Regions from separate parts of the Abyssicoccus albus genome, predicted to be linked through region 1. Evidence: riboswitches for the same ligand, from Rfam matches in the RefSeq annotation. Region 1 holds a riboswitch; each other region holds the start of a gene.

Region 1 (3,221 bases):
GACGTTTTGAACGATGACCTGATTGATATTCGATAATAGAATATCCTTCGAGCATTGGATAATGAGCAACAGCTTGGTCAAGTAGTGTTTGAACACGCTGTGAATTGAATGTTGTATCATCTAAAACACTTGTTGCACCAATTAAGTAGGTTTCATTCCCTTTAGGGACGACATAAGTACCATCTTGATGGAATAATGTTTTATCCAGGTTCAATGTTGGATGACTGATTAATACACTCTCACCAAAAACTGTATCATATTGATCCATGGCATAATTTTTTAATAGGGTCTTTCCGTAACTTCCAACTGTGAGCGTTATATGGTCAACATCATATGATGCATCTTCGGTATATACTGTTAACTGGTCAATCTGTTCAACCTTTGTATGTTCTTTTAAAGTTACACCATTGAGCTCAATCGCTTTGACAAGTGCATCCGTTAATTGATGGACATTGACTGCGCCATCTTTTGGGATATGGATAGCACGCATCGCATTCGGTGCTTCCAAACAGTCAGTTATTTTAACCGTAATGTCAGATTGTTTTAGAAAGTTATACTGTTCTAGTAACAGATTTTCTTCATGAGTCGTTGAAGCAATTTTAGTGAGACCGTTATGGTGAATATCAATGGTTAAACCTGTTTGTGCTGACAATTCTTCAACCCATGCTGGATACATTTCACGTGATTGGATAGCCGCTTTGAAGTATGATGTATCTTCAGTGAACTCATTTTGTGCACCGAGCATGCCACCAGATGCTCTCGTCGCACCATGCCCAGCTGATGATTGATCAAATATTATAATATCCTCACCATTTATTCGTTTAGTCAGCTCGTAAGCAGTCGCTAACCCAAGGATTCCAGCACCAATGATGGCAACTTTATAATTGTGTGTATCGTTCATAGAGTAATTCCACCTCCTTTAGCGTTGCATTAAAGATAAAGGATTTCACTGCAATATGATGAGAAATACCTTTTAACTGTTTAATCGTATTTAAATTAACTCCACCGAGTGAAACGACGTCAAGGGGAGACTGATCCATAATGTCTTTTAGTCCATTGATCCCTTTAGGCGTTACATCTGGTTTCGATGACGTTATGAAAATTGGGCTATATAATACAAACTGGCATCCTGCTTTATGCGCACGATGAATTCCATTGATATCGTGGATTGATTGACTCAATATAAAATCTCTAGTGAGTGACGCATCAATCGGTCGATCCTTTAAATGTAATCTGTCGACATTCAGTGCCTGTGCAGCATCACGATTAGAATGAATAATCAGTTTATCTTTTGGGAATGATGATAATGATTGAATCAACGCATTAGTGAATTGTTCACGAATAATAAAGAAATCCACCATATCAATGACATCATTCATTCTCTTTAGTTCATGTGTAGGTAACCCGTTACCTTCCGTTATGACAATAAACATATCATCATCCTTATAAATTACTTATATGACCTGAAACGTGGTTATTTGAAAATAATAAACTAAAAATCAAAAAGAAAAAGGTATTGAACCAAAAAGAAAAATATATTTAACTAAAATAAAAAACCATCCACTAACGTGTTAGTCAGTGAATGGATTAAATCGATTTTCAGTGACTTTCCTACGCCAGTATAAACTGTATCAGGTTCTAAGAGTTCTAACCATTATGTTAATCTCAGCTCATGATATGAGCACCTCTAGTCATTTGTTCTTGTAATGATAGTATAAAGGAAAAAAGTATATTTGTTAACTCATTAAATTGGTTAATTGTGTGTCTATATATTTTTAATTTAATTATTTAATCATTCATCCACCCATCGATTCATATAATTTTATGTACTTGTAATTTACTCATATAACTTAAGGTTTGAATAAGCATTATATTAAGAAACATTAAAAAAATGAGATATAATGAAATGAAGAGGTGACTGCAATGGAATTTAAAATAACAGATAGAGCATTACAATGGTTTAAAGATGAAGTTCAAGTTGAAAGTGGACAGACGGTAAGGTTCTACCCTCAAATATATGGAGATAGTCCCGTGCAAGAAGGGATGAGCTTAGCGTTTGGATTTGAAGATGCTGTCGACATTGAAGTGTCTGTAGAACATAACGGTGTAACTTATTTTATCGAAGAGAGTGATATGTGGTTTTTTAAAGGGCATGACTTACATGTTGATTACGATGAAGCGGAAGATATGTTAACGTTTGAATATAAGTAATTTATAGGACATAAAAAATAGAAACTAGTAATTTAAATTATTATATAACATTAAAAGTCGTCTTAACCTGTTTAAGACGACTTTTTCTTCTTTCCAATTATCAATTCACTATAAGGTAGTTTTTCTATTAATGAATACAATAGCAATGTTGATATAATAGTCATACTACACAAAGTGGTAACATATAGTATAGGCCACTCTATTAGCGGGTTCAATATTTCTTGAATAAAGTATAACAAGATGAAATGGCTTAAATAAATATAATATGATCGATTACTAATATAATTGAAACAGTGATTTATTATGTTATATTGACCTGATGAAGTACGATGGCTGAACATTCTCAAACTGAATATGAGTAACATAAATATTAACACCGTAAAGATAATATTATCATACCGATATGATGTCACAATTGTAATACCTTCAATGTAGAAATTGTGGGTGATCCATAACATTGCAATTAGGAGTAATAAAATAATACAAATTAAGTATTGTTGAATGAACATCATGAAATACTCATAATGTTGTCCAATGTAATATGCACAGACAAAGTAAAATAACCACCACAATAGCATTGTTTTCGACTCGAACGGGTAAATTGCTTTCCAAAAATTATAATATTGATCAATGTGAAAAAATAAAATTGAATGTGTCATTGAGATAATAAATGTACTAATGATAGGAATATACATAGGGATTTTACGTAACCACTGATGACAAAAATAGTGGATTATATAATATTTAAATATGACAATGACAAACCAACCGTGCCATTTTCCTTCAATGATCTTCGTCCATAACGAATCGAATAAATCGTCATGATACCCAATCGCAATAAATCGTATACTATCGATTATTCCAAATATAATATAAGGGATTAATATATATTGAATTCGTTTCTTAAAAAAATTTTTAGGCAAATGGTTTTGATACGCATGAGACAAAATGACTTCAGATAACATAATAAATGAAGGAGTTGCGAACAATAGAAATAGTTGAAGGAATTG
Region 2 (3,221 bases), 200 kb from region 1:
TCTAACATGTCACTTAAAACTGAAGTACGGTCTTTGATTAATTTTTTCATTGAAATCACTCCTTTTTATTATATATCTATATTGTACTCCTATTTTCAAATAATTAAAAAAGATATCATGGTTTTATAGACTTGTTCACAATATGTTCAATATCATTATGGTGCGCGTATTTCCAGTTTGCGCGCACCATATACTTGAAAACCACCAATTCCTTCATTATGGTGCGCGTATTTTCTATTTGCGCGCACCATATCCTTGAAAATCACCAATTCCTTCATTATGGTGCGCATATTTCCAATTTGCGCGCACCATATTTCAATCAGTGCCGATTTCTGTCATAATAAAATAAAAAGGAGTCTCACGATGTTCATCAACAACCAACTTAAGTCATTAAGATTATCTCAAACTTCATACCCAACACTACCTGATGAATACCCTTCTAATCCTTTCGACCTTTTCGAGCAGTGGTTAACAGATGCGGTCCACAAAGAAACCGAAGGGAATACGTTAGTTTTATCAACACAACACGACGGGACCGTCGATTCTCGTATCGTACTTTTGAAAGCGATCCATAATGAATCTCTCTTTATCGAGAGTCGAACGGCGCGTCGAAAGGTTGATCAACTTCGTCAACACAATCAAGTGGCTGTGAATTTTTATTGGCCGGTGACGGGTCGACAAGTGAGAATTCAAGGGATCGCTTCGTTTGAATATCCCGAACAAATCAATGACTATCTAGATGCTTCAACACGTGATGATTTAACTGTAGTCCAGATCAAACCAACGCGTTATGAATTTTATCAAAGTCTGACTGAAGGTGGGTTCAAACGGTTTGAATATACGAATCCAACAGATTGGACAATCCATACATTATAAAAGCCGAGGTCATAAACCTCGGCTTTTTTTCATCCTTTAGCAACAGGCCACTCTTCTAACGTTTCACACATCTCCCAGAACATATATTCATAATAACTCGTCTTCACAATGATCTCCTCAAGTTCAGCGAGTTCACGTTCAGGTTTCCCTGCTGTCAGTTGATCCATTAACTCAATGGCACTATTCGTCAATTCAGTAAAATCATCGCCTGAATACATCTCAATCCATTGAGCATAACGATTCCCTTCCACTGATTGTTCCGCTAAAGATTTTCCGATATAATTATAACTCCACGCACACGCTAACAACGCCGCCACGACATGCTCAGGACCACCCCGTTGAGCGTGATTCAACATATAACTCGTATACGCTGTATTCACCGCCGCAGCATCTGTTGCTTCTAACGTCTCTTCACTAATTCCGAATTCAAGCGCAAACTTTCGATGTAAATCCATCTCCATAAACAAAGTGCCATGCAGTAATTCACTAAACATCCCCATCGTCTTCAAATCACGCGCTTTACTACTCCCAATCGCCATTAACTTGGCATACTCAATTAAGTACACATAATCTTGCTTCAGCCAATGTTTAAACTTCTCCTCATCTAAAGATCCGTCACCTAATCCTTTGACGAAAGGATGTTCTAAGTACGATGACCAAATCGGTTCAACACGTTTCCAAATACGTTCAGTAAACATATACTTCTCCTCCTATAAAAAAATACCTATACACGTAGGTATAGGTATGAAGACCCACTTCCCTACGCTGGTGTTAATCAATCAGGTTCAAAGGGTCGGAACATATCCTCTCAGCACAATTGTGCACCCCTAGTGTATAGGTTGTATTTGATTTATGTACATTATAACATACATTTCATCATTTCATATTCACATATATAATATCATTCATTTGGGACCTATGATCGTGTGTCATCACTTTCAGTCTTCCTTGATCAGTTTCCACCGTATATTCATAGGAACCACCTTCGAATAAAATATTGACAACTTCTCCTTTAATTCCATGATTGTCATTTAACGATAACTCATGTGGCTTAAGAGGGATAATACCTTCTTCTTTAAAGTGTTGCGTCACTTCCTTATGCCAGTGCATTCCATTCACTTCAAAATGATTATCATTCCATTCACCATGGATTAAATTATGTCCACCAACAAATTCTGCGACAAATGAATTCACTGGATGATTATAAACTTCCTCAGGTGTTCCGACTTGTTCAATTCGTCCCGCATTCATGACAATCACTTTCGTTGCAAGACTTAATGCTTCTGACTGATCATGTGTCACATATAAAAATGATGTTCTTTCTTTATTAAATATTTCTTTTATTTGATAACGTAAGTCTCTCTTTAAATGTGCATCTAAACTACTTAGCGGCTCATCCATCAAAAGCAAGCCTGGCTTAGGAGCAATGGCTCTTGCAATGGACACCCTTTGTTGTTGTCCACCTGACAATTCATGAGGATATCTTTTATGGAAGTCACTTAATCCTACAAGCTTTAAGCAATGTTCGATGCGTTCCTTTCGTTGTGAATCATTCAATTTAGATGTAAATTGATGATTTTTCAAAGGATATTCCACATGCTTACTTACGTTCATATGAGGCCACAGTGCGAATTGTTGGAATACCATCGATAGATTTCGTTTATTCGGTGGTATCGTCTTATGAACACTTGCAACGACTTGTTCATCCATCATAATGTCACCATCACTCAACGGTTCAAAGCCTGCAATTAACTTTAATAATGTTGTCTTTCCACATCCTGATGGGCCAATGAGCACAACAAATTCATCATGATCAATCGTCACATTGATATCATGTAGCACCTGTGTTTGACCGTATTGTTTAGATACATTGATTAATTCCGTTTTCATTATGATAAATCCTTTCTCTTAAACATAGATTGTAATAATAGATACAATAGCCCACCAAGACATAACAAGATAATGACAATGACTGAAAATGCACTAGAGTATTGCTTATAACCTGCACTTTCAAAGCTAAAAATAACGACCCCTATCGTCTCACTACCACTTGCCCATAAAAGAGCACTCAATGTTAACTCAGTTAAAGCTGTAAACATCATTAATAGTAATCCACCAATCATACCTGAAGTGAGTAATGGTAAAAGGATATTTTTGAATCTTAACAAAATATTATTCCCTGATACACTTGCCGCATGTTCTAAGGAAATATGGATTTGTGAATATGTTGATATTGCACTACGCAATGGCAAAATCGTAAATCTTAAAATATAAGCGATTAATAATATGAATACTGTGCCGTATATGCCTGGTTTAACACCAGGTATTGGCTCAATCCAAAATAT
Region 3 (3,221 bases), on a different contig from region 1:
AGATGGTGATGGATTCGCAATTGGTATGGGTCATACAATCCACGCATTGAAAAGAAATATTGATATTACGTATATCGTAATGGACAATCAAATTTACGGTTTAACTAAAGGGCAAACGTCACCAAGTAGTGCACACGGTTTTGTGACAAAGTCTACGCCTAAAGGTTCAATTGAGCCAAGTATCTCTCCATTACAACTTGCGATATCATCAGGTGCAACATTTGTTGCACAATCTGTATCTTCAGATATTAAAGAATTAACAAGTATTATCGAACAAGGGATGAATCATAAAGGATTTTCATTTATTAATGTATTTTCACCATGTGTAACATATAATAAAGTGAATACGTATGACTGGTTTAAAGAACATTTAACACATGTTAATGATATCGAATCATTTGATTATAAAGATAAATCTAAAGCAATGAATGCAATCATAGAACATGATGGACTGGTTAAAGGATTAATCTATCACAACAGTGAAGCAAAAAGTTATGCAGAACAAATTGATGGTTATTTGGATGAGTCGTTAGCAAAGAGAGATTTACAGTTAGATTCTGCTACATTTGATGATTTGATGAAAGAGTATATTTAATGATGTTGAATATTTATACCACAATAATTAATAACGATTATCATATCATTAATTACTAATGTGTTTTAAAGGAGGAAAGGTAAATACTATGAATGTAATGATGAGTATACAAATCATTCCGAAACCTAATGATCATGAAGATGTCATTGAATATGTAGATGAGGCAATCCGCATCATTGATGAGAGTGGATTAAATTATCGTGTTGGGCCATTAGAGACGACAATTGAAGGAACAATGTCACAATGCTTATCATTAATCGATAAGATGCATTCTAAAATGCAAGATATGGGATCAAAAAGTACGATGAGTCAAATTAAAATATATCAATCCGAGGCGCATCAAAGGATTACTGATTTAACCCATCAATATGATGAAAAAAATGGATAAAATGTCGAGTTAATTAATGATTTACTATTGATTTATTTATTGAGTTTAGTATTATTAATATAACAATTAAATAAGCACTAGGGGTGTATTATATTTATATAATACTGAGACGGTTGAATTCGGACCCTTTGAACCTGATCAAGAATAGACGCTTGCGTAGGGAAGTGACAATTATGTTAACGTATCGATATGATCATCAATATGTCCACTTCCTATGTCTATAGGGAGTGTTTTTTATTTGTTTAAAATATTATTTTATTTTTAAGGAGGATGTACAAATGAGTACAGAGTCGAAAGGTTTAAAGTTATCAGATATTTTAATTACAGTATTTATTGCGGTCATCTTCGCAATTATTTACAAAGTATGGTGGGGGTTTTATGGCATTGCTGAAGCAACGGGATTGAGAATTGAGCAATTAACATATGGTATGTGGTTTATTGCGGCAATTATTGCTTATTTACTTATCAAAAAACCTGGTGTTGCCTTACTCGCTGAATTTGCAGCAGGTGCAGGTGAAACAATCGTGATGGGTCAATTTCATATTCCTACTTTGATTTATGCATTCTTACAAGGATTAGCGTGTGAGCTTGTATTTATGTTATATCGCTATAATAGACATACTTTGTTCGTCAGTATGTTAGCCGGGGTAGCGGCTGCCATTGCATCATTTCCAATTGATTGGTACTACGGATATTTAAGTGAAGTTCAATTATGGAATGTAATTTTAATGTTAGTATTCAGAATCATTAGTGGTGCGATTTTAGCAGGTGGTCTAGCATATGTGATTGTAAAAGCTTTAGAGAAAACGGGCGTGACGAAATTATTAAGACCGAGTCAAAAAGAGGATTACGACGCATTATAATTAGGTGGTAAATATGGTCATATCTATAAAAAATTTAAGACTAAAGTTTTCAGGTGTAGAGAAAAAATTATTTGATGGATTAAATATTGATGTACATCAAGGAGAAAAAGTGTTAATGCTTGGACCGAGTGGATCCGGTAAGACGACATTATTACAAGTGATGAGTGGTATTATTCCTAGAAGTATTGATATCGCGCATAAAGCAGATGAATTAGTTATTGATGATTATGCATCGGTTGTATTTCAAAATCCAGATAGTCAATTTTGTATGCCAACGGTTGGAGAGGAACTCGCATTTATATTAGAAAATCGCTGTATACCTACAGAACAAATGGTATCAAAAATAGAAGATGTACTTCAAACGGTTCGTCTTGATGTGTCGTTAGATAAGTCAGTCGAAAATTTATCAGGAGGGATGAAGCAACGTCTTGCGATTGCTTCATCTTTATTACAGCAAGCTAATACTTGGTTTTTAGATGAGCCAACGTCGATGTTAGATCCAAATGCAACGAATCATTTGTGGGATGTAATTCAAGATATATGGCAAGATAAGACGGTTATTATCGTCGAACATAAAGTCGAACAAGTCTGGAATTATGTCGATCGTGTCATATTAATGAATTATGATGGAGAAGTGATTGCATCGAATACACCGAATCAAATTCTACTTCAATTTGAGGAGCAGCTTGAATCATTTGGTGTATGGTATCCAGGTGCGTGGAATAATCGTCCTGAAAAAATACAAAAAGCTCATAACCCTACTGACACGAAAGGAATACTATATGGTCACGATCTTATCGCTAAACGAGGAGATAAAACGTTATGGCAGTGTGATCGATTCGAATTTCACTCAGGTCAGTGGATTACATTAGAAGGAGATAATGGTACTGGAAAGTCAACTTTTTTTGAGATGTTAATGCAATTAATTCCATACGATGGAGATATTTATTACGATGACGAACAATTGCAATCGATTAAAATGGCAGCTCAGTCAATTTATTATGTTTATCAAAATCCAGAACTTCAATTTGTAATGAATACTGTATTTGAAGAGTTATACATTAATACATACAATGGTCAAAAAGAACAAGCAACAAAGCAGACAGAAGATATGCTAAAGTTATTAAAGTTAGATCATGTGAAGACATTACATCCTTATGAATTATCTGTCGGACAGAAAAGACGACTCAGTGTAGCAACAGCAATACTAAGTCGTGCTGACGTATTATTGCTTGATGAACCAACCTTTGGATTAGACTCACATAATACATTTGAACTGATTAAATTAATTCAACAATTAAAAAATGAAGGAAAATTAATTATTACCATTACACATGATGAACAAATTTTAGAAATGTATAGTGATGTTCGATGG

What was found. A riboswitch is a leader RNA that binds a small molecule or an ion and turns the genes downstream of it on or off. The one in region 1 is predicted to bind thiamine pyrophosphate.
Region 2: another riboswitch for thiamine pyrophosphate. It lies ahead of tenA (thiaminase II); the one in region 1 lies ahead of EDD62_RS05495 (thiamine phosphate synthase).
Region 3: another riboswitch for thiamine pyrophosphate. It lies ahead of EDD62_RS02610 (ECF transporter S component); the one in region 1 lies ahead of EDD62_RS05495 (thiamine phosphate synthase).

What each region holds. Positions count from the first base shown of each region.
Region 1 covers NZ_RKRK01000003.1:74,844-78,064, reverse strand. The annotation lists gene EDD62_RS05500 (NAD(P)/FAD-dependent oxidoreductase) at 1-901, opposite strand, end outside; gene EDD62_RS05495 (thiamine phosphate synthase) at 879-1,433, opposite strand; TPP riboswitch at 1,592-1,699, opposite strand; gene EDD62_RS05490 (HesB/YadR/YfhF family protein) at 1,924-2,211, shown strand; gene EDD62_RS05485 (acyltransferase family protein) at 2,283-3,221, opposite strand, start outside.
Region 2 covers NZ_RKRK01000003.1:271,521-274,741, forward strand. The annotation lists gene dhaK (dihydroxyacetone kinase subunit DhaK) at 1-50, opposite strand, end outside; gene EDD62_RS06535 (pyridoxamine 5'-phosphate oxidase family protein) at 364-876, shown strand; gene tenA (thiaminase II) at 906-1,574, opposite strand; TPP riboswitch at 1,617-1,715, opposite strand; gene EDD62_RS06545 (ABC transporter ATP-binding protein) at 1,753-2,766, opposite strand; gene EDD62_RS06550 (ABC transporter permease) at 2,766-3,221, opposite strand, start outside.
Region 3 covers NZ_RKRK01000002.1:542,964-546,184, forward strand. The annotation lists gene EDD62_RS02600 (2-oxoacid:ferredoxin oxidoreductase subunit beta) at 1-595, shown strand, start outside; gene EDD62_RS02605 (thiamine-binding protein) at 684-983, shown strand; TPP riboswitch at 1,053-1,163, shown strand; gene EDD62_RS02610 (ECF transporter S component) at 1,262-1,846, shown strand; gene EDD62_RS02615 (ABC transporter ATP-binding protein) at 1,860-3,221, shown strand, end outside.